Linked DNA regions of Skermanella rosea. The protein of the gene in region 1 interacts with the protein of each later gene in a pairwise test. Links are inferred from orthologs where the notes say so. Each region holds a gene or a part of one and is shown in the gene's direction. Other genes may lie near its edges. The genes, in order: grxD and JL101_RS01785.

The links.
Region 2: the proteins of grxD (region 1) and JL101_RS01785 interact in binary tests that used the Escherichia coli proteins (3 or more experiments, as listed by UniProt). The link is inferred for Skermanella rosea from one-to-one orthologs.

What each region holds. Positions count from the first base shown.
Region 1 is NZ_CP086111.1:2,522,241-2,533,637, reverse strand. Bases 1-2,994 are described here. They hold grxD (Grx4 family monothiol glutaredoxin), read left to right. Parts: upstream 1-1,325; coding sequence 1,326-1,664; downstream 1,665-2,994. Other genes in these bases: JL101_RS11575 (methyl-accepting chemotaxis protein), read left to right, coding at 1,851-2,994; JL101_RS11585 (BolA family protein), read left to right, coding at 1,019-1,258; purL (phosphoribosylformylglycinamidine synthase subunit PurL), read left to right, coding at 1-990. In the rest of the region: more of JL101_RS11575, read left to right, coding at 2,995-3,218; EamA family transporter RarD, read left to right, coding at 3,307-4,251; rpsD (30S ribosomal protein S4), read right to left, coding at 4,336-4,950; JL101_RS11560 (methyl-accepting chemotaxis protein), read right to left, coding at 5,139-6,863; JL101_RS11555 (TonB-dependent receptor plug domain-containing protein), read right to left, coding at 6,900-8,972; JL101_RS11550 (YfiR/HmsC family protein), read right to left, coding at 9,011-9,535; JL101_RS11545 (response regulator transcription factor), read right to left, coding at 9,760-10,479; JL101_RS11540 (hypothetical protein), read right to left, coding at 10,614-10,874; JL101_RS11535 (RNA methyltransferase), read right to left, coding at 10,956-11,397. UniProt on the Escherichia coli protein: Monothiol glutaredoxin involved in the biogenesis of iron-sulfur clusters.
Region 2 is NZ_CP086111.1:372,320-383,690, forward strand. What follows is about bases 8,266-11,233. They hold JL101_RS01785 (BolA family protein), read left to right. Parts: upstream 8,266-9,585; coding sequence 9,586-9,882; downstream 9,883-11,233. Other genes in these bases: JL101_RS01775 (J domain-containing protein), read right to left, coding at 8,266-8,432; JL101_RS01780 (DMT family transporter), read right to left, coding at 8,489-9,466; JL101_RS01790 (ribbon-helix-helix domain-containing protein), read left to right, coding at 10,250-10,558; JL101_RS01795 (DUF2889 domain-containing protein), read right to left, coding at 10,569-11,156. Also shown: JL101_RS01745 (PAS domain S-box protein), read left to right, coding at 1-1,701; JL101_RS01750 (response regulator), read left to right, coding at 1,739-2,179; JL101_RS01755 (diguanylate cyclase), read left to right, coding at 2,206-3,489; JL101_RS01760 (Fe(3+) ABC transporter substrate-binding protein), read right to left, coding at 3,640-4,668; cobaltochelatase subunit CobT, read right to left, coding at 4,773-6,668; cobaltochelatase subunit CobS, read right to left, coding at 6,746-7,744; more of JL101_RS01775, read right to left, coding at 7,842-8,265; JL101_RS01800 (AEC family transporter), read right to left, coding at 11,271-11,371. UniProt on the Escherichia coli protein: Transcriptional regulator that plays an important role in general stress response. Has many effects on cell morphology, cell growth and cell division. Acts by regulating the transcription of many genes, including dacA (PBP-5), dacC (PBP-6), ampC and mreB.

The sequences.
Region 1 (11,397 bases):
CGCCTGATCGGCAGCCCGGACCTGGCGTCGCGCCGCTGGATCTGGGAGCAGTACGACAGCCAAGTCGGCGCCGACACGGTCGCGGCGTCGGGCGGCGATGCCGCGGTGGTGCGCGTCCACGGGACGAACAAGGCGCTGGCCATCACGACCGACTGCACGCCCCGCTACTGCTTCGCCGATCCGGTCCGCGGCGGCGCCCAGGCGGTGGCCGAGGCGTGGCGCAACCTGACCGCGGTCGGCGCCAAGCCGCTGGCGATCACCGACAACATGAACTTCGGCAATCCGCAGAAGCCGCGGATCATGGGCCAGTTCGCCGGGTGCATCCAGGGCATGGCGGACGCCTGCACCGTGCTGGATTTCCCGGTCGTGTCGGGGAATGTCAGCCTCTACAACGAGACCAACGGCGAGGCGATCCTGCCCACCCCGGCGATCGGCGGCGTCGGCATCCTGCCCGACGCGTCGCTGGCCGTCTCCCTCGCGTTCAAGGCACCGGACCAGGCGATCCTGCTGGTCGGCGAGACGCGGGGCCATGTCGGGCAGTCGCTTTATCTGAGGGAGATCCACGGCCGCGAGGAAGGCTCGCCGCCGCCGGTCGACCTTGCGGCCGAACGCCGCAACGGCGATCTGGTCCGCGACCTGATCCGCGACCGCGCCGTCACGGCCTGCCACGACGTCTCGGACGGCGGCCTGCTGGTGGCGCTGGCGGAGATGGCGATGGCCGGCCGGATCGGCGCCGCGATCGACCTGCCGGACGGTGTCGGCGCAGCCGGTTTCCTGTTCGGCGAGGACCAGGGCCGTTATGTCGTCACCTCGTCCGACGCCGACGCCGTGATCGGTCGAGCGAACGCGGCCGGCGTGCCGGTGCGGCGTCTCGGCGTGACCGGCGGCACCACGTTGACACTCGGTGCGGGTGACGCCATATCGGTTGATGGCCTTAGAACGGCACATGAAGCCTGGCTGCCGTCGATCATGGCAGGCGGTGCGGATTAACCCCATAAGCTGAGCGGGAAGGCTGAAAATGGCGATGGACGCGGCTCTCATCGAGAGCTTGATCAGGGAAGGCATCCCCGATGCCGAGGTTCGCATCGAGGATCTGCGGGGCGATGGCGATCATTACGCCGCGTACGTCGAATCCGCCGCTTTCAAAGGCAAGACGCGCGTTCAGCAGCACAAGATGGTTTACGACGCCCTGCAGGGCCGCATGGGCGGGGAACTCCACGCCCTGGCCCTGCAGACCAGCGTTCCCAAGGACGCCTGACTGACCACCAACGCCGGTTTCCACCGCCGGTCGCCCCGAACGGTCGAATTCACGAGGATATCGAGAGATGGACAACTCCGTAGCAGAGCGGATCAAGAGCGACATCGAGAGCAACGACGTCGTCCTCTACATGAAGGGCACCCCGGTTTTCCCGCAGTGCGGTTTCTCGTCCGCCGTGGTCCAGGTGCTGACCCACCTGGGCGTCAAGTTCAAGGGGATCGACGTGCTGGTCGACCCGAGCCTACGGGAAGGCATCAAGACCTTCAGCAGCTGGCCGACCATCCCGCAGCTCTACGTGAAGGGCGAGTTCGTCGGCGGCTGCGACATCGTCCGCGAGATGTACCAGACCGGCGAGCTGATGGAGATGCTGAGCTCCAAGGGCGTGGACGTCCAGGTCAAGGCCTGACCTCTCTCCGTCCTTGCAGAGACTTCAGGGAAAGGGCTCCGCAGGCGGAGCCCTTTTTCATGCCCGCATCCAAGTCCCCGGAAAAGCCCGGAACCGCCTTTTGACATATATCTTCGTTAAGCCGGCGGTAATGCTTGGCACGCGAAAGTCCTGACCGAAAAAAGTAAAAGGGAAAAGGACTTGGTCATGGCACGCGGTTCGGCTACGGCGCTTACCGGTGGTTTCGTTCGGGGTCTGACGCTGCGGTTCCTGGGATCGGCCGTCGCCTATGCCTTGCTCGGCATCGGGGTCGTCGGCGCCTCCATGTCGGTCCTCGTCCTCCTGGGGCTTCGCCGCTTCACGCAGGACTGGACGGCGCTTGTCGCCGAAGCCCGCCTTCCCGGTGCCGAGAGCCTGACGTCCACCGTCTCCCTGATGTCCTTCCTGGTGACCTGGGGAAGCGTCGCGACCATCTGCACGCTGATATCGGTCGGCCTGTTCTTCCTGTGGTTCACGCGGAGCCGGGTCGTCAACCCGCTGATGCGGCTGACCGGGGCCATCGACCAGCTTGCCGGAGGCCAGCCCACCGTCGCGATCCCCTACGCCGCCCAGCAGGACGAAATCGGCGTCATGGCGCGGGCCGTCCTCGTGCTCAAGCAGAACACGGTCGAGAAGCTCCGCCTGGAGGCCGAGCAGGCCGCCCTCAAGCGGCAGTCCGAGGCGGAGCGCCGGCGCGTGCTCGGCGATCTGGCGGGCCGCCTGGACGAGAGCATCGGCCAGGTCGTGGAGACCCTGTCCGGGGCGGCCACCGCGCTTCAATCCAACGCCCAGCTGATGCTGAGTTCCTGCGACGACGCCCGCGAGCGCTCCTCGGCCATCGCCTCGACCTCGCGGACCTCGTCCGCCAGCGTCGAAAGCCTGGCCTCGGCCGCGAACGCCCTGTCGGACAGCATCGCCGACATCGAGCGCCAGACCGGAAACGCGACCACCATCGCCCGCATCGGAATGGACCAGGTCGCCGCCACGAACGACGTGGTGGCCGGGCTGAACGACACCGTCCGGGAGATCGGCCAGGTGGTCGGCATGATCGGCGAGATCGCGGCCCAGACCAACCTGCTGGCGCTCAACGCGACGATCGAATCCGCCCGGGCCGGCATGGCGGGCAAGGGGTTCGCCGTCGTGGCGAGCGAGGTGAAGAACCTTGCCGGACAGGCCGGGCGCGCGACCGAGGAGGTGACGCAGAAGATTCACCAGATCCAGGAGGTCACCGGCAGGGCGGTCGCGACCATGACCAACGTCGCCCAGACCATCGAGCAGATCGGCGGCATCGTCACCGACATCGCGTCGGCCGTCGAGCGCCAGAGCACCGCGGCCCGAACGATCGCCCACAATGTGGATACCGCCTCCGACGGGACGCGGCGGGTCTACAGCGACATCGAGCGGGTCGCTTCGGCCACCGAGAATTCGGGCCGGACAGCCGATCAGGTGATGTCCTCGGCCCGCTCGGTGAACGACAAGGCCAGGGATCTGCGCGCGACCGTGGACAGCTTTCTGCAGAAACTGCGCAGCGCCTGACCTGTCCAGGCGCGTCGCAGGTCAGTTATGCCCACGGTGCAGGGCGCCCGATGCACCGGTTGATCTGCTGCCGTGTTAAGCAGCGATCATGTCCGAATCGCCCCTTGCCAACTCCGGCGGCCCTCGCGTGGCCCGTGACGCGCGCGCTCCCGTCGATCCCGCCGTTTCCGGCGTCCTGTACGCGCTCGGAGCCTTCCTGGTCTGGGGCGTCGCCCCGATCTTCTTCAAGGCGCTTCAGCCGGCCACTCCGGTAGAGATCCTGTCGCACCGGGTGCTCTGGTCGCTGCTGCTGATGATCGTCCTGGTGCTGGTGATGCGCGACCCGCGCGATGTCGTGACCGCCCTGTCCACCGCCCGGCGCGTCGGCATCTTCGCCCTGACCACCTGCCTCGTCACGACGAACTGGCTGCTGTTCATCTGGGCGGTCAACAGCGACCATATCGTCCAGACCAGCCTGGGCTATTACATCAATCCGCTGGTCAACGTGGTGCTCGGGGTGCTGTTCCTTGGCGAGCGGCTCAATGCCAAGCAGACGCTTTCGGTCGCCCTGGCGGCGATCGGCGTCACCAGCCTCGTGGTCAGCCTGGGCGAACTGCCCTGGGTGTCGCTGACCCTGGCGACCACCTTCGGTTTCTATGCCCTGATCCGCAAGAAGGCGGGCATCGATCCGCTCGTCGGGCTGCTGATCGAGACGGCGATGCTGACGCCCTTCGCGGCGATCTACCTGATCTGGATCGGCGCTGCGGGCACGGGTGTCTTCACCCTGGACGATCCCGGGCTGGCGGCGCTGCTGGCCGTATCCGGCGTGGTCACGGCGCTTCCGCTGATCTTCTTCAACTTCGGCGCCCAACGCCTTAAACTGTCGACCATGGGGCTGATGCAGTACATCTCGCCGACGCTCCAGCTGGCGATCGGCGTGCTTCTGTTCGGCGAGGACTTCACTCCCGCCCACGCCATCGCTTTCGGGCTGATCTGGCTGGCCCTGGCGATATACAGCACCGACGCCTTCCTGATGCACCGGGCGCGGCGGTAAGGCCTCGCCCGGGCGGGACGGGCACGAATAAAAAAGGGGCGCCGGTCCGAGCCGGCGCCCCTTTCGTCGTTCAAGCCGCGAGAATCAGCGGCTGTAGTACTCGACCACCAGGTTCGGTTCCATCTGGACCGGGTACGGCACGTCGGCGAAGGCCGGGGCGCGCACGAAGGTGCCCTTCAGGGCCGAGGTGTCGACGTCCAGATAGTCGGGGATGTCGCGCTCACCGGAAGCGATCGCTTCCATGACCAGCGCCATCTGCTTCGACTTCTGCTTGACCTCGATCACGTCGCCGTCCTTGACCTGGTAGGACGGGATGTTGACGCGCTTGCCGTTGACGCGGACATGGCCGTGGTTCACGAACTGGCGCGCGGCGAACGGGGTCGGCACGAACTTCATGCGGTAGACGACGGCGTCGAGCCGGCGCTCCAGCAGCTGGATCAGGTTCTCGCCGGTGTCGCCGCGGCGGCGGACGGCCTCGGCATAGAGGCGGCGGAACTGCTTCTCGCCGATGTTGGCGTAATAGCCCTTCAGCTTCTGCTTGGCCATCAGCTGCAGGCCGAAGTCGGACGGCTTCTTGCGGCGCTGGCCGTGCTGGCCGGGGCCGTATTCACGGCGGTTGATCGGGCTCTTCGGACGACCCCAGAGGTTGACGCCCAGACGGCGGTCGATCTTGTACTTGGACTCTTGACGCTTGCTCATACGCTATCGCTTTCGACGCTGTTTGTTGTCCCAATAGGTCCTGCCGGTCGGATGGTCCCGAAGGACTTGATCGGCCGCGGACGGGGCGTTACCACATGCACGCCCGCCTTCTTGGGAGGAAGCGCCGCACTATACGGACCGGGAGCGGAAAGTCAAACGGATGTCACCCGGAAAGCCAGCTTCCGGCGTCAACCCCTGCCCCGCGAGGCGTTGACCGACCGGATGTCCGCCAGGAACCGGTCGATCATGGTGCGCAGGTCGCTCGCCTGGCTGGACAGCGTGCCGACCGCGCCGTTGACGTCCTCCGCGGCCTTGCCGGTCTCGCCGGCGCCGTCCCGGACGCCCTCGATGCTGCGCGACACCGTGCGGGTCCCGTCGGCCGCCTGCAAGGCGCTGTCGACGATCTCGTGGGTGGCGCCGCTCTGGTCCCGGACCGCGCCGGCGATGATGCCGCCGATCTCGTTCATCCGGCCGATGATCGACGTGATCTCCCGGATCGCCTCGGCTCCCAGGCGCGTGGCATCCTGCACGGCGGCGATCTGGGCCGTGATCTCGCCCGTAGCGTGGGCCGTCTGGTTCGCCAGATCCTTGACCTCGTGGGCGACCACCGCGAAGCCCCGCCCGGCCTCCCCCGCCCTCGCCGCCTCGATCGTCGCGTTCAGGGCCAGCAGGTTCGTCTTGGCCGCGATGCTGGTGATCAGCTTGACGACCTCGCCGATCTTCCGGGTCGTATCGTCCATGCCGGTGACCAGATCGTTGGCCCGCTGGGCCGACGTGACGGCCTGGCCGGACACCCGCGTCGACTCGCCCACCTGCCGGTCGATCTCGACGATGGCCAGCGACAGGCGCTCCGCCGTGGCCGCCACGGTATCGACGTTGGCGGAAGCCTGGGCCGCGGCGCCGGCGACCGAGTCGGCCTGCTGCTCCGTCTGCTGCGCGACCGCCGAGAGCGACTCCGCGGCCCTTTCGAGCGTGACGGTCGCGGTCGATACCTGGTTCAGAGTCCGGGAAATCTCCCCGTCCAGCGACAGGACGAGCTGTTCCATCGCCTGGGCGCGCCGCTCGCGCTGATCGTGCTCGTGCTTCTGCGCTTCCCAGGACTGGTCCAGCTTGATGCCGTTGTCCCTGAACACCGCCAGCGACTCCACGATGGCTCCCAACTCGTCGCTCCGGGACAGCGCGGCGATATCCACGTCACGCTTTCCGTCGGCGAGCTTCCGGGTAACCGCGGCGATCCGTTCGATGGAGCCGGTGGTCGACCGGCCGATGCGCCAGGAAAATCCGGCGACCGCCACGGCGGCCAGCAGGGTCGACCCCAGGAACACCAGCCTCATCAGGTCGGCCGCGGTCGCGGACCGGTCCGCCTGCCCCCGGGCGTTCTCGACCCCGGAATCGATGATGCCCGCGATCAGGGCATTGAGCTTCCTGTAGTTTTCCTCCAGCGGCCCGATCAGCTTGACCACCCCCCGGAAATCGAATTCCAGCATCGACTCGACGACGTCGATCATCTCCCGGTAGGTGCCCAGCCCCTCGATCGCCTCGTCCAGCCTGCCGCGCTCCTGCGGCTGGGCGTACCGGTCGCGCCAGATGCCGAGATCCCGGATGATCGAATCCAGTTCTCCCCGGATCGCCGTCAGCCGCTCCGGCACGCGTGCGTCGCTGCCCTGGGCGGCCTTGGCGACCACGGTCTGGTAGAGATGGCCGTTCACCCTGTCGATCCGCCCGCTGACCGTGGCCAGGTCGATGCCGCCCCGCAGGTTCGCCTCGACCATCGTCCTGAGGTCGCCGACCAGCCTGCCCAGCCCCGTGTAGCCCACCGTGGCGACGATCATCATCAGGCAGACCGCCAGACCCGGCGCGAGGGCGAACTTGAAGAAGAACGGCAGGTTGGACAGCGTCGGGCGCTTCGCCATGATGGCTTCTCCGGACAGGGTTTCCGACGCGGGACCTCAGTAGTCGGCCCGCACCGAGAAATAGACCCTCCGTTCGACCTCGGGCAGCGAGGTCTCCCGGTGGGTCGTCTGGTTGAACGACAATCCCTCCACCGCGACGGTGATGATGTCGTTCAGGTGATAGCCAATGCGTCCGCTCAGCGTAATCCGGTCATCGACGTCGGCCAGCCCCCACATGCCGGCCCCGGGCCGGTACTGCGGCACCCGGTAGCCGGAGACGTAGTTGGCGAAGAGGTCGGCCTCGAACCCGCCGCGCGTATAGCCGATCCGGCCGTTCACCTTGTTCCGCGGCGTCGAGTCCTCGAAGGCGACGGCCGTCGGATTGCCGTCGTTGTAGGCTGCGATCAGGTCGTCGTCGACGATCTCGAACGCGTAGTTCAGCCCCCAGCGCCAGGCGGTGCCGATTCGGCCGTCCACGCCGACCTCCAACCCCGTCGCGGCGGAACTGCCGACATTGCCGAACAGGAAATCGACCGGGATCGGGAAGGTGGTGAAATCGATCGAGCTGATCCGGGTCGGATCGACGTCTCCGATCAGGTTCTTCGAGGTCTGCCGGTAAAGGCTGAATCGGGCCAGCGCGTCGATCTGCGGGATCTGCCGATCGTATCCCAGCTCATAGTTCATCACCGCCATCGGATCGATATCGGGGTTGCCCGATATCCGGGAATAGATCGGCAGCGGACTGCCGGGACTCGGCGGAAATCCGTCGTGATAGCCGAAGGCCAGCATCGACGGGAGCTGCACGCCCCGCGACGCCATCACGCGCACCGTGTCGAGCTTGGTCGGCCGCCACGCGAGACTGCTGTTGAAGCTGTACTCCGTCAGGTTCTTGTCGTAGTCGTCGTTGATGAACGGCCCGGTGGCGCTGGGGAAGTTGGCCAGGGTCACCGGCCCGCTGCGGTCCAGCCGCAGGTGGTCCACCCGGACCGCGTTGGTCAGCGAAACCGACTTCGTCACCGACCAGTCCCACATGCCGCCGGCGGAGTAGACGTCGTAGGAGACGGTGGCCTCCTTGTGCGGCACGACTTCCATCGTGTTGTGCCGGTACTCGCCGGAGATCCGGAAGCTGTGATCGGTGCCGACCTTGAACAGGTCCTGGAGCTTCGCGACGGTGACGCTGTTGGTGACCGGCAGGTCGGACGAGACGCCGCCGCTGTCCAGGTCGGCCTCCAGCCAGTTGCGGTAGATGGAGGCTTCCCACAGGCCCCAGCCGCTCTCGCCCGTCAGCGACGTGCGGGCGGAATAGGTATCCGTCGTCGCCCGCGACGGCGTGTAGATCGACAGCGTGTCGGTATATTCCAGGTGACTGCGCGTCAGCTCGACGCCCCACTGCATGTCGTCCGTCACCTGGACCAGGCCGTCAAGGCTGAGCGACCGCCGCTCCGGCCCCCGGCGCAGGCTGTCGACCAGCGCGCTCGCCTCGGTGTCGAACTCATCGGCGTCGGAGGCGCCGGCCGATATCTTCAAACCCGCCCTGTCGCCGGCCTTCAGGGTATTGACAAGCGAGACCTGCCGGTATTTCTGCGTCCCGCCGCGCAGGGTCGCCGTGTTCACGTCGTCGTAGAGAGGCGAAAAGGTGATGATGTTGATCACGCCGGCGACGGCGTTGAATCCGAACAGCGCCGAGTTCGGTCCCTTCACCACCTCGATCTGGCGGATTTCCGACAGCTCGACGGGGATCGCGTTCCAGGTCGTGACGCCGTAATGGTCGAGATAGACCTGTCGGCCGTTCACCAGCACCAGCAGCCGGGGCGAGGCCGCCTGGTTGTATCCGCGCACGCCGACATCGGTGGCGCCGTTGCTCCACCGCCAGACATCGACCCCGGCGACGTTCCGCAGGATTTCGGGAATGTCGTTGGCGCCCGACCGGCGGATGTCCTCCGCGCTGATGATGTCCATCGTGACCGGAACTTCGGTCTGCCGCTGCGGTTTGCCGATGGCGCTGGTGGTCACCGGTTCCTTGAACAGCGCCTCCAGGTCTCCGTAGTTGATGGTCTGGGCATTCGCCGGTCCGGTCGCGGTCAGGGCGAGCGCGATGCCGATGGATGCGAGCGGAAACAGGGTCTTCATGGCGGATCCTCGGAGCGTCACGCTAGGCGGGGACGGCATCAGATTTCGATGATGAGCATGCGGAAGGCCGCCCTGAATGCGACCTGGGATTGATCGGCCGCCTGCTTGTTCACCAGGATCTCGACGGCCGGCTGGCTGGCGACCGACATGACGCAGTGCCCCGTGCGCACGCAGCTCGAATCGGTCGAAACGGTGAGGAGACGCTTCGCCCTGGCCGACTCGAAGATGGCGCCCTGGTGCGCCGCCAGCCCCGTGGTCACGAAGACGACGCCGGCCCCGTCGAGCTTCTCGAGCTCGGTGACCGGCACCAGCAGCGGCTCGAGCGTCAGCGAGCCCTCCTTGAAGCCGCCGCCGAGCATGGTGGCGAGCCGGTCGGCCTCGGCCTTGGAGGCAGCGATGTCCGGCGCGAAAACTATCGCCATCTTGGCGGGAGTAGCCGGCTTGGCAGCCAGGAAGCCCAACGACTTGGCGATGACCTGCACATCGTCCAGCGCCACATCGGCGCGAGCCATGGCTGCGGGCAGGCAAAGCAGAACCGTCAGGACAAGCGCCTTCCACTTCATAAGCGTGTCCTCGCTGTTTGGCGGGTAGTTTTCGGAATGCCTCTCGGTTCGAAAGCTATAGTTTGCCTTTGCATGTCTCTAGTAAAACTTAAACGAATATCGTGAATGAAGTTGAACAGGCTGTTTCAAAAATGAAATGCTGCAGCTTGGGCACGTATATTGTTATAAATCGAATTAATACTGAAGCATTCATTTGCCCTTGTCAGGAGTCCCGATTCCGGCCGTCAAACCGCCGCGAAGCAGTATCCCTGACCGTGGATCGTCAGGATCAGCCTCGGATCTTGCGGATCGATTTCGATCTTGCGCCGCAGCCGCCCGATCAGCACGTCGATCGTGCGGTCGTCCGGCGATCCCGGCCGCCTGCTGACGGCGGCGGTCAGGCGGTCACGGTCGAGGATGCTTCCGGGATTGGACGCAAGCGTGACCAGCAGGTCGAACTCGCTGCGGGTCAGCCGGACATTGCGTCCGGCCGGGTCCTGCAGATGGCGCCGCGCAAGGTCCAGCGTCCACCCGTCGAAACGGCAGCTGGCCCCGGCGCCCGATCGCCCCGCCCGCAGACGGCGCAGCAGGTTCCTGACGCGCAGCGCCAGTTCCCGCAGGTTGAGAGGCTTCACCAGATAGTCGTCGGCGCCCAGTTCCAGGCTGAGAATGCGGTCGACTTCCTCCGTCCGGGCGGTGACGACGATGATGCCGAGGCATTCGTCGCGGCGGAGTTGCCCGAGCCTGGTGAAGGCAATTCCGTCGGGCAGCGCCAGGTCGGTGAGCAGCAGATCGAAACGCCGTTCCGACAAGGTCCGGTCCATCTCCCTCAGGCTCGCCGCTTCGACGATATGGTGGCCCTCCTGCCTCAGGACCGCGGCCGTCGCGGCGCGCTCGGATGCATCCCCTTCCACCAGCAGTATGGCATGCCGGCTGGACGCGCCGGTTTCAATGCCCCGATCCATGTCGCTCGTCTCCGGTCGGCCCCGGCGCGGGTGCTCGGTTTCCGGTATTGATAATCCGGGTTCCATCGCCGGACAAGCGACATGCCGTCGGTCCGGCTCTCCTCGGAGGCGAGCAAATGGGTCCGGTCTCCCGCCTATACTATCCTGCGGCGGACCCCGCTGATCAGGTGGATCGCCTCGTGGATCTGGGCGGTTGCCTCGCGCAGGTCGGCGCACTCCAAGTCGTTGCTGTTCGCGATTTCCAGCTCCATCAGGGCGAGGTCGATCTCGTCCGCCGCATCGCTCAGCAGAATTCCCGCCTCGGTCAATCTGACCCGCGTGTTCGCACCTTGAACCGCAAATTGCAAATGCCGAAGCGCACGACGCAGGCTCCGGCCGAACTTCTGGATGCTCATTGCCCTCTCCTATCTGTTGGATAGGGGAATCTCAGCAACCATCGTGCCAGCCCACGGAAGTCTATCCTGAACGTTCAATGGCTATTCTTTAGGCGCGGACCTCTTACGTCCGGTCAATGCCGAAATGATGCCATGGAAAGTCCTGACTTCCTGTTCAGTCATATCCATGCGCTGGAAGCAGTTTCTTATAGATCGAATCATCGACGGCTTCTTCTCAGGCGATGAAAAGAACCGCGAGTTTTCCAGCTCCTCTTCCAGATGGGAGAACAGGTTCACCAGTTCTTCCTTGTTGGCGGGCCGGGTCGCTCCAGTGTGCAGATAGCGTCCCGGCGCCACCTCGCCGGTCTGGTACCATTCGTACCCGATGATCAGGACGGCCTGGGCAAGGTTGAGCGAGCTGAACGCGGGGTTCAGCGGAACCGTCAGGCTGGTATCGGCCAGCGCCAGGTCGTCGTTGAACAGCCCCGTCCGCTCCGGCCCGAACAGCACGCCCGTCGCAAGGCCGGCGGAAGATTGGGCCCGC
Region 2 (11,371 bases), 2.2 Mb from region 1 along the record:
CGCGACGGCTGGTCCAGCCGGTCCCCCTACGGCGCCAGCCTGCGCCTGGTCGGCGGATTGCTGGCCGCGGCCTGCGGGTTCGCGGCGTGGCGGCTGGTGCGCGATCCCATCAACCTCCGCCGCGAAGTGGCCGCCGCGCGGGAGACCGTGCTGGTCAGCGAGTGCCGGCAGTCGATGTTGGTGGACAGCGTCGAGGACTACGCCATCTACATGCTCGGCCCCGACGGGACGGTCGCGAGCTGGAGCAACGGCGCCCGCCGCATCGTGGGTTACGGCGCGGAGGAAGTCATCGGCCGGCCCTACGGCATGTTCTTCCTGCCCGACGCGGTCCGGGCCGGCGTCCCCGAGGTCGAGCTGGCGGTCGCGCGCGAGAAGGGCCGGCATTCGACCGAGCGCTGGCACCTGCGCCGGGACGGCTCGCGCTTTCCCTGCGTCACCACCGTCGCGGGCATCCGGGAGGGCGGCCGGAAGGAGTCGGGGGACGGCGGCGAGGATCGTCTGCTGGGTTTCTCCGTCGTCACCCACGACCTGACCCAGCGGATCGAGATCGAGAACAATCTTCGGGAGAGCAACCGGCGCTTCCAGGATATCGTCGGCATGGCCGGGGAGTTCATCTGGGAAAGCGATGTCGCCGGCCGCTACACCTTCGTCAGCGACCGGGTCCAGGACGTGCTGGGGCACAGCCCGGCGGAACTCCTGCATTGCGCCATGGTCGACACGATGGCGCCGGAGGACGGCGCCCGCATGACGGCCGTGCTGCGCAACCACGCCGCCACGGCGCGCCCGTTCCGCCACGAGGAATTCCGCTGCATCGGCAAGGATGGCGGGACCGTGTGGCTGTGGGGAAGCGGCATCCCGATCCTGCATGCCGACGGCCATGTCGTCGGGTTCCGGGGCGTGGCGCAGGATATATCCGACCAGAAGATCATCGAGCACCGGCTGCGCCGGACGGTCGAGAAGCTGGAGCGCTCCAACGTCGAACTGGCCCGCTTCGCCGAGGTGGCGGCCCACGACCTTCAGGAGCCGCTACGGATCATGGTCAGCTACGCCAACCTGCTGGTCCGCCGCTATGCCGGGCGCCTCGACAAGGATGCCGACGATTTCCTGGGGTTCATCGTCGAGAGCAGCGTGCGCATGAAGTGCCTGATCCAGGACCTGCTGCGCTACTCCCTGATCGAGCGGAGCGATCCCCCGGCGTCGCTGGCGGACACCGGCGCCTGCCTCCGGGAAGCGGTGGAGGGGGTGAAGGAACTCGTCCATGCGATCGGCGCCGCCGTGGAACTGCCGGACCGCGCCCCCCACCTGCCGGGAGATGCCCGCGAGATCACGGAGGTCTTCCGGAACCTGCTGGCGAACGCGATCGAGTACCGGGCGCCCGACCGGGACCTGAGGATATCCATCGGCGTCAGGCCGGTCGGTTCCGCGTGGGAGTTCTCGGTCTCGGACAACGGCATCGGGATCGAGGCCCGGTATTTCGACCGGATCTTCGTGGTGTTCGAGCGCCTGCATTCCCAGCGGGTCCATCCCGGCACCGGCATCGGGCTGGCGATCTGCCGGAAGATCGTGGAGCGCCATGGCGGCACCATCTCCGTGTCGTCGGTGCCCGGCTCCGGCTCGGTCTTCTCCTTCACCCTTCCGGCGGCTGCGGCGGATGACCACGCTCCGCGCGCCGAGCTTGTCGCGGAACCGGCGGAGTCATAAGCATTCCCTTTGCTCACCGACGGATCGGGGCTTCAGCGTGCATCAGCTCTCCCATGGCCTGAACATCCTTCTCGCCGAGGACAACCCGGCGGACGCGCGCCTGGTCGAGGAGGTCATGAAGGAGGGCAGGTTCCTCGCGAAGCTGCACCATGTGGAGGACGGGGTCGAGGCCATGGCGTTCCTGCGCCGGCAGCCCCCTTACGAGGCCGCGCCGCGCCCGGACCTGCTGCTGCTCGACCTCAACATGCCGAGGAAGGACGGCTGGGAAGTGCTGGAGGACATCCGCGCCGATCCCGGCCTCACCGATCTGCCGGTCATCATCCTGACCACCTCGGACGTCCATTCCGACGTCCAGCGCGCCTACAGCCGGCACGCCAACTGCTTCCTGACCAAGCCGGTGGAGCTTGAGGACTTCATCAGGATGATCACCCTGCTGAAGGACTTCTGGCTGACCGCCGTCCGGCTGCCGTCCGGCTGATCCCGTCGCGACGCGGAATGCCTGACATGCTCCCCATCCAGGTCCTGCTGGTCGAGGACAACCCCGGCGACGCCCGCCTCGTCCGCGAACTGCTCGGCGAGGAGGAGGGCCGCTTCGTCGTCGACCATGTCGGTTCCCTGGGAGCCGCGTGCGAGCGGCTTTCGGCCGGCACCAGCGACGTGGTCCTGCTCGACCTGTCGCTGCCCGACAGCCAGGGCTTCGGCACGATCAGCAGCATCCGCGCCCGGGCGTCGCACCTGCCGCTGATCGTCCTGACCGGCTTCGACGATGCCGACTTCGCGGTCGAGGCGGTCAAGGCCGGCGCGCAGGACTTCCTGGTCAAGGGGCAGTTCGAAGGCGGGACCATCCGGCGGGCGATCCGCTACGCCATCACCCGCCGGTCCCTGGAGGAGCGGGTCCGCCTGTCCGAGGAGCGCCTGAAGGGAATCATCGAACTGGCCCATGACGGCATCGTGGTGATCGACGAGAGCAATCGCATCTCGCTGTTCAACCCGGCGGCCGAGCGCCTGTTCGGCTACCGGGCGGACGAGGTCCTGGGCCGGCCGCTCGACCTGCTGCTGCCGGAACGGGCGCGTCAGGCCCACCGGCACCATGTCGACCAGTTAGCCGGCACCGGCCGGGGCTCCAGCGGCATGACCGAGCGTCCGGCGGTGACGGGGCTGCGCCGCGACGGCACCGAGTTCGCCGCGGAGGTCTCGATCTCGCACTTCGCCTCGCCGGGAGGGCGGCTTTTCACCGCGGTGGTGCGGGACACGACGGAGCGCCGCCGGGCGGAGGAGGAGCTGATCCGGCTCGCCACCACCGACGCGCTGACCGGCGCCGCCAACCGGCGGCATTTCATGGAGCGGGCGGAACTCGAACTCGCCCGGCTGCGGCGCTACGGCGGCCCGGTGTCGCTGGTCATGCTCGACGTCGACCATTTCAAGCGGGTGAACGACTCCCATGGCCATGCCGCGGGCGACGCGGCGCTGATCCTGCTGGTCAGGAGCTGCCGCTGCATGCTGCGCGACACCGACCTGGTGGGCCGCGTCGGCGGGGAGGAGTTCGCGCTGCTGCTGGTGGGGACCACGGACCAGGAAGCCCTGCGGGTCGCGGAGCGGGTCCGCCGAAACCTGGCCGACCTGGAGGTCGCCGCCGATGACGGCACCGCATTCGGCATCACCGTCAGCATGGGCGTGGCCGGCTGCCGGTTCGAGGACGCGAGCATCGAGCAGGCCCTGGGGCGGGCCGACCGCGCCCTGTACCAGGCAAAAGCGACAGGGCGCGACCGGACCGTGGTCGCGCCCTGAGGGACGATCGGATTCACGTTTCGTAGGTGGGCCCTGGCTCGCAGGGCCAGCGCCGACAGCACGCAGGAATGATGGTGACCGCCGTCGGCGTTCGCCCTGACGGGCGAAGGCCGACCTGCGGTTCCAGGTGGCCGCCGCCAGACCGCCGGCTCACTTCCAGCCGGCGCGGTCCATGATCTTGAGGGCTTCCTCGTTGTTCTTGCCGAACACGGAGGCGTTCAGCTCGTCCTCCTTGAAGGAGCCCCAGGAGGCGATGACCGGCGACTGCTCCGCCTGCTTCAGGACCGGATACTCGTAGTTGCCTTCGGCGAAGATCTTCTGCGCCTGCGGGCTGACGAGGTATTCCAGGAACTTGACGGCGTTCTCGCGGTTCGGGGCGTTCTTCAGGACGCCGGCGCCGCTGATGTTGACGTGGGTGCCGCGGTCGTTCTGGTTGGGGAAGAAGACGCCGACCTTCTCCGCGATGGCCTTGTCCTCGGGCTTGCCCGACCCGGCGATGCGGCCGAAGTAATAGGTGTTGCTGACCGCGATGTCGCCCTCGCCGGCGGCGACCGCCTTGATCTGGTCGCTGTCGCCGCCCTGGGGCGGGCGGGCGAGGTTGGCGACGATGCCGCGGGCCCACTCTTCCGTCTTCTTCTCGCCGTGGGCGGCCAGCATGGAGCCGGCCAGCGACTGGTTGTAGACGTTGGTCGAGGAGCGGATCAGCAGGCGGCCCTTCCATTTCGGGTCGGCCAGGTCCTCGTAGGTCGACAGGTCGGCCGGCTTGACCGCCGCCTTGTTGTAGATGATGACGCGCGCCCGCTTGGTCAGGCCGAACCACAGGCCGGACGGCTCGCGCAGATGGGCCGGGACGGCCTGCTCCAGCACCTGGGACTTGGTCGGCTGCAGGATGTCGGCGTTCTGGGCGCGCCACAGGCGGCCGGCATCGACGGTGATCAGGATGTCGGCCGGGCTGTTGCCGGACTCGGTCCGGATGCGCTCGATCAGCTCGTCATCCTTGCCTTCGATGATGTTGACCTTGATGCCGGTCTGCTGGGTGAAGTTCGTATAGAGCGCCTTGTCGGTGTCATAGTGGCGCGACGAATAGACGTTGACCTCGGCAGCCTGGGCGGCGAAGGCCGTGCCCAGCAGGACGGCGCCGAAAGTGGCGGCAAGGGTGCCGCGAGTGAAGAAGTTCATGGGTTTCCCTCGACAGACCGGCGTGAATGAGATGCGTTCGCAACGCTCGGCACCTTGTTCGGACACGCCGCGCCTGTCAAGCGAGTTTGAGAAGCATTTGCAGATTACCGGGCGCGGCGGCTGGCCGCGCCCCCTCCGCGCCGGCTCCCGGCGGTTTGGCCGGCCCTGGTGTCCTCGTCGAACAGCTCGGCCAGCTTCTCCATCATGGTGCCGCCCAGTTGTTCCGCATCGACGATGGTCACCGCGCGCCGGTAATAGCGGGTGACGTCGTGGCCGATGCCGATCGCCACCAGCTCGACCGGCGAGCGGGTCTCGATCGTGTCGATGACCTGCCGGAGGTGCCGCTCCAGGTAGTTGCCGGAATTCACCGACAGCGTCGAGTCATCGACCGGCGCGCCGTCGGAGATCACCATCAGGATGCGCCGCTGCTCCGGCCGGGCCATCAGCCGGTTGTGCGCCCACAGCAGCGCCTCGCCGTCGATGTTCTCCTTCAGGATGCCTTCCCGCAGCATCAGGCCCAGGTTCTTGCGGGCGCGGCGCCACGGCGCGTCGGCGTTCTTGTAGACGATGTGCCGCAGGTCGTTGAGCCGGCCGGGATTGGCCGGCTTGCCCCGGCCGATCCACCGCTCGCGCGCCTGCCCGCCCTTCCAGGCCCGGGTGGTGAAGCCCAGGATCTCGACCTTGACCGCGCATCGCTCCAGGGTGCGCGCCAGGATGTCGGCGCTCATCGCGGCGATGGTGATCGGCCGGCCGCGCATCGATCCCGAATTGTCGATCAGCAGGCCGACCACGGTGTCGCGGAAATCCGTCTCCTTCTCCCGCTTGAACGACAGGGGCAGCACCGGGTTGACCACCACGCGGCTGAGCCTGGCCGCGTCCAGCAGGCCGTCGTCCAGGTCGAACTCCCAGGCGCGGGTCTGCTTCGCCAGCAGCCGGCGCTGGAGCCGGTTGGCCAGCCGGGAGATCACGCCCTGGAGGTGCTGGAGCTGCTGGTCGAGCAGGGCCCGCAGCCGGGTCAGCTCGTCCGGGTCGCACAGGTCGTCGGCCTCGACCACCTCATCGAACTCCGTCGTGAACGCCTTGTAGGCGTCGGGATCGGCCTCGTTGCGGCGGCTGTGGTCGGGGCGCCAGGGCTGCCCGGGCGAACCCGGCTCCTCCGACCCGCTGCCCTCGGCCATCTCGCCGTCCATCTGGTCGGCGCCCTCCGCCCCGTCGTCCTGGTCGACCTCGCGGGTGTCGGGCTGGGTCATGGTCTCGGTCTGGCTGGTCGAATCCTCGCCGCCGCGGGACTGGCCGTCGTTCGGCTCGTTCTCGTCCGGCTCGCCCTCCTGCTGCTCCTCGTCGTCCTCCTCGGTCGTCTCCGGCTCGCCGCCGACTTCCATGTCCAGGTGGGACAGCAGCTTGCGGACCTCGCGGGCGTAGCGGTCCTGGTCGTCCAGAAGCGCCGCCAACTCGTTCATGTCCTTGCCGATCCGCTCCTCCACCCAGGGGCGCCACAGGTCCACCGCGAAGCGGGCGGTGGCGGGCGGCGGCGCGCCTGTCAGCGCCTCGCGGGCCAGCAGGCGCATCACCTCCGACAGCGGGGCCTGGTCGCGCTCGGTCACCCGCTCGAAGCCCTGGCGGCGGTACCGCTCGTCCAGCGCCGCCCCCAGGTTGGACGCGACGCCCGGCATGGCCCGGGCGCCCAGGGCTTCGCAGCGGGCCTGCTCCAGCGCCTCGAACGCCGCCCGGGCGGTGTCGCCGGTGGGCATGCGCTGGGTGTGGATGCCGCTGTCGTGGTGGCGAAGCCGCAGGGCCACCGCGTCGGCCGCTCCGCGCAGGGTGGCGACGTCCCGGGGATTGAGGTCGCGCGCCGGCATCGGCACCCGGACCCGCGCCCCGGCCACGCCCGGCGGCTCGCCGCTGAAGCCGATCTGGAGATCGTTGCGCTCCGCGATGGCCCGGATCGTGGCCGACGTGGCGCGCTTGAAGATCTCGACGGGGTTTTCTTTGTCGGACATGTCTATCTTCGGCTCTGCTGTTTCGCGCGGGTCGGGGCGCCCCTCACCCGACCCTCGGATCGGTGCCCCCGTCTTCCTTACGCCAGGTTGGCGCGAACCCCGGTCTCCGGAAGCTCGGTGCCGAAGCAGCGCTGGTAGTACTCGGCCACGGTCGACCGCTCCACCTCGTCGCACTTGTTCAGGAAGGTGATCCGGAACGCGAACGGGATGTCGTTGAAGATCTTGGCGTTCTCGGCCCAGGTGATGACCGTGCGGGGCGACATGACGGTCGAGATGTCGCCCGACATGAACCCTGCGCGCGTCAGGTCGGCGAGTTGGACCATGGCCGAGATCTGCTGGCGTCCCTTCTCGTCGTCATAGCCCTGGACCTTGGCCGCGACGATCTTCACCTCGTCGTCGTGCGGCAGGTAGTTGAGCGTGGCGACGATGTTCCAGCGGTCCATCTGGCCCTGGTTGATCTGCTGGGTGCCGTGGTACAGGCCGGTGGTGTCGCCCAGGCCCACGGTGTTGGCGGTCGCGAACAGGCGGAACGCCGGGTGCGGGCGGATGACGCGGTTCTGGTCGAGCAGGGTCAGCTTGCCTTCGACCTCCAGCACGCGCTGGATCACGAACATGACGTCGGGGCGGCCGGCGTCGTACTCGTCGAACACGATCGCGCACGGGTGCTGGAGCGCCCAGGGCAGGATGCCCTCGCGGTACTCGGTCACCTGCATGCCGTCGCGCAGCACGATGGCGTCCTTGCCGATCAGGTCGATGCGGCTGATGTGGCTGTCCAGGTTGATCCGGATGCAGGGCCAGTTGAGGCGGGCGGCGACCTGCTCGATATGGGTCGACTTGCCGGTGCCGTGGTAGCCCTGGACCATGACCCGCCTGTTGTAGGCGAAGCCGGCCAGGATCGCGAGCGTGGTGTCGTGGTCGAACCGGTAGGTGTCGTCCACGTCGGGCACGTGCTCGGAATTGGCGCTGAAGGCGGGAACCTGGAGATCGCTGTCGATCCCGAAAGTCTGCCGGACGGAGACCTTGATGTCCGGGAGCGAGCCGGTCAGCGCTGATTGTTGTGTCGTTTCGGAGGCCATAGTGTCTGTCGCTTCATTCATCGGTTGGGTGGACGGCTCGGGCGCCGGTTCTATCGTGCGGAGGATCCCCCTTGCCGAGGATCCGGGGGAAGCCGTCTCAGGCCCCGTAGCTGGTTTTCAGTACCGAGTAGGCCCGGTTTATCCGTTTTAACGTCTCCTCCGCGGTCTTGTCGCCACCATTGATGTCGGGATGGTGGATCTTGGCGAGTTCCCGGTATCTGGCCTTGATCCGCGCGAAGTCCACCGGCGGCTCCAGGTCGAGTTCGGCAAGCGCCTCCTCCTCCGGGGTTCGCATCCGGTTGGCGGCGCCGTCGGCACGGCCGTTGCGGCCGCGCTCGCCGGTTCCGTCGCCGGCGTCGCGGAAGCCGTACTGGCGCATCGCCTCCTCGTGCATCGCCCGCTCGCGGGTGCGCCAGAACCCCATGGGCCAGGTCGGCCGCTGCCACGTCACGTCGCTGCGGACATGCCGCTCGATCTCGCGCTCCGACATGCCGGCGTAATAGTCCCACGCCTTGTTGTACTCGCGCACGTGCTCCAGGCAGAACCAGAAATATTCGTTCAGGCGCTCGCGTCCTTTGGGCGCCCTGTACTCGCCCGTGGCCGAGCATGTGGGCATGTCGCAGCAGCGGGTCGCCGGCGGCGCCTCCTCGGAAAAACGGGTCGAGTATTGGACACGGTTCTTGTGCATCGGAAAAGTATGGTCAGAGGTTGAAGCGCTGGCAAGCATCCCCGCTCGCAGCGCGGCTATCGGTTGCTGGACGGCCTGCGGTCGGCGAAGGCCAGCCAGGCCAGCCCCCCGAGGATCAGCACCAGTCCCGTCAGGTTGGTCAAGGTCACCGGTTCCCCCAGCATCGCGGCCGAGGCGATGACGCCCGCGACCGGTACGCCGAGCGTGCCCAGCGAGGTTGTGATGGCGGGCAGGGCACGGTTGACCGTGACCACCGCCCAGAAGCAGAACGCCGTGGCGATCGGCGCATTGTAGAACAGGACCGCGGCCAGCTGCGCGGTCCAATCGATGGGTTTGCCGGCATCCAGGAGGACGGCGAACGGCAGCAGGGCCACCGCCGCGACCGTGAACTGCCAGGGCGCGAGTTGAAGGGGCGACGCGTGCCAGGTATGGCCGCGCACCTGTATGATCTGGGCTGCCCAGGCCAGCGCCGCAAGCATCAGCAGGCCGTTGCCGATCAGGACGTCGCGGTCGGTCCAGTCGAACGCCGCCGGGTTGAACATCACCGCCACGCCCGCCATGCCGAGCAGGAAACCGACCAGGCGCCGGCCGCCCAGCCGCTCGCCCAGGAACAGCGCGGCGCCCGGCACGACCCACAGGGCCGTCGTGTAGGCCAGGATCGACGACCGGCCGGCCGGCACGAACTGGAGCGCCACCGTCACCAGCGCCAGGAACGCCCCCATCTGGAGCAGCCCGACCGACAGCACGATCGGCAGGTCGTGGCGGTCGGGCAGGCGGATGCCGCCGCGCACCGCCAGCACTCCGAACATGCAGAGCGCGCCCAGCACCATCCGGATCACGGCGAAGGTCATGGGCGGGATGTCGGCCAGGCCGAGCTTCATCACCGGCCAGTTGATTCCCCAGAGCAGGATGACGGTCGCGAGCAGCAGGTAGGCGCTTCGGGCCGAGACGGTGGCGCTCGCCCCGGTCCCGGCCGTGCCGGACGGGGAACCCGGGGAGGAAAGGGCGGACCGGGTGGAACCGGGATCGGACAATCAGGGGCTTCCTTGACAGCGGGAAGGGGACGATAGCACTTTTCAAGCGACGGCGATGCTGCATCCGCCGCACGTCGGACCACGCACCTCAACAGCCCCATCGGCAAGGCGGTTTCAAGATGACCAGCACGGCGACCCAGTCCGGGGACTACGCGACCCGCATGCGTACCAAGCTGACCGAGGCTTTCCGCCCGAGTCGGCTGGAAATCGTCGACGACTCCCACCGCCACGCCGGCCATGCCGGTGCGGACCCCCTGGGCGAAACCCATTTCAACGTTCTGATCGTGTCGGACGCCTTCGACGGGAAGTCCCGGGTCGCCCGCCAGCGCCTGGTCTACGAGGCCGTCGCGGACGAGCTGCGGGAGCGGGTCCACGCCCTGAGCCTCAGGACGCTGACGCCCGCGGAGGATGCCTGATCCGCCAAGGTGAAGCCCCCTGGATGCAGACAGCGGAAGACTGCATACAGGAGCAACCAGAGCGATAGCAGTAATGAAGAAATATCTTCCAAAGGGAATATGACATTGGTTGAAATTACCTCGAAAGTGCGTACAGTCACACCTGCGCAACCATTCGGCTGATATGGGTTTTCGAGGACCCCTGTCGATCGGACGGCGGCGCACTCCGTAGGATCGATTGAGAGGGATTCACCGAATGCATTCTGATCAGGCGCTAGCCGCCCCGGCGCCAGAGGTCGCCTCCGAACCGGCGGGCGCTCGCGACAACCAGCCCGCCGAATTCGCAACGGATGGCGAGGGACCCGGCGCATCGCGCCTGGAGGCGGCCATGAAGCCGAGCACGCTGGTCAGCCGCAACGTCACCGTCGCGGGGCACCGGACCAGTTGCCGGCTCGAACCCTTCATGTGGGACGCCCTGTACGACATATGCCGGCGCGAGCGCATCACCATCCATGTCCTGTGCACCCAGATCAACGAGCGGAAGGAGCCGGCCACGTCCCTGACCGCCGCGATCCGGGTCTTCGCGCTGGCCTATTTCCGGGCGGCCGCCACCGAGGAGGGGCATGCCCGGGCCTCCCACGGGCAAGGCGAACCGTTCCACCAGACGCCGTTCGAGACGCCGGACGCCGCCGAGTGATCGCCGGGGTTCAGTCGTTGCCGGTATAGTATTCCGGCCATTGTTTCCGGGTGACCTCGCCGTCGCTCCGGAAGGCGTGGCAGGTGTCGAGCAGCAGCGGCGGGCGTTTGCGCGCGGCGGGAGCGGACGGCGAGTCGCCGTCCATCGACCCGCCCCGCGCCCGTTCGCGCGCCAGCACGGGGAAGATCGTCTGGAACGCCGTCGTGGCGACCGGCCCCAGCAGTTCCACCAGATGGGTGCAGCCCTCGACGCCGCCCAGCAGTTCCTTGACCTTCTGGGTCCACCCGGATCGGATCCGCAATCCGACCAGCCGCTGGAAGTTCGGCGTGATCGCCGGGCACACCCCATAGGGGCTCTTGTCGGTCACCGCCTCGACCGCCTTCACCTCGAACCGGTCGTCCACCGTCAGCCGGATCCACATGTCATGGATGGGATCGCCCGGCTCGATCGGGCCGCGGAAGTCGTTCTCGAACGGGTAGGTCTTGACGTCGGTGATATGGCCCTCGATGTCCCACAGCCCGTCGGTCCGGCGGAATCCCTGGCAGGTCACCCGGCGGGTATGGATATGCTCGCGCGGGGCGGGTGCTGAAAGCGGCATCTGGACCTGTGCTTTATGTTACGTATACGTAAACCTGTACCCGAATATCGGCCGCGCGCCGCGGGGGGTCAAGCGCGGCGCGGGAATGCCTGCGATGCCCCCTCATGCACCTCCTCACGCGGCGGCCATCAGGATCAGCGGCAAGGCAGCCAGCGCCAGCAGGGTGGAGATCAGGATCATGCCGGCGACCTCGTCGGCCGGGCCGTTGTAGCGGA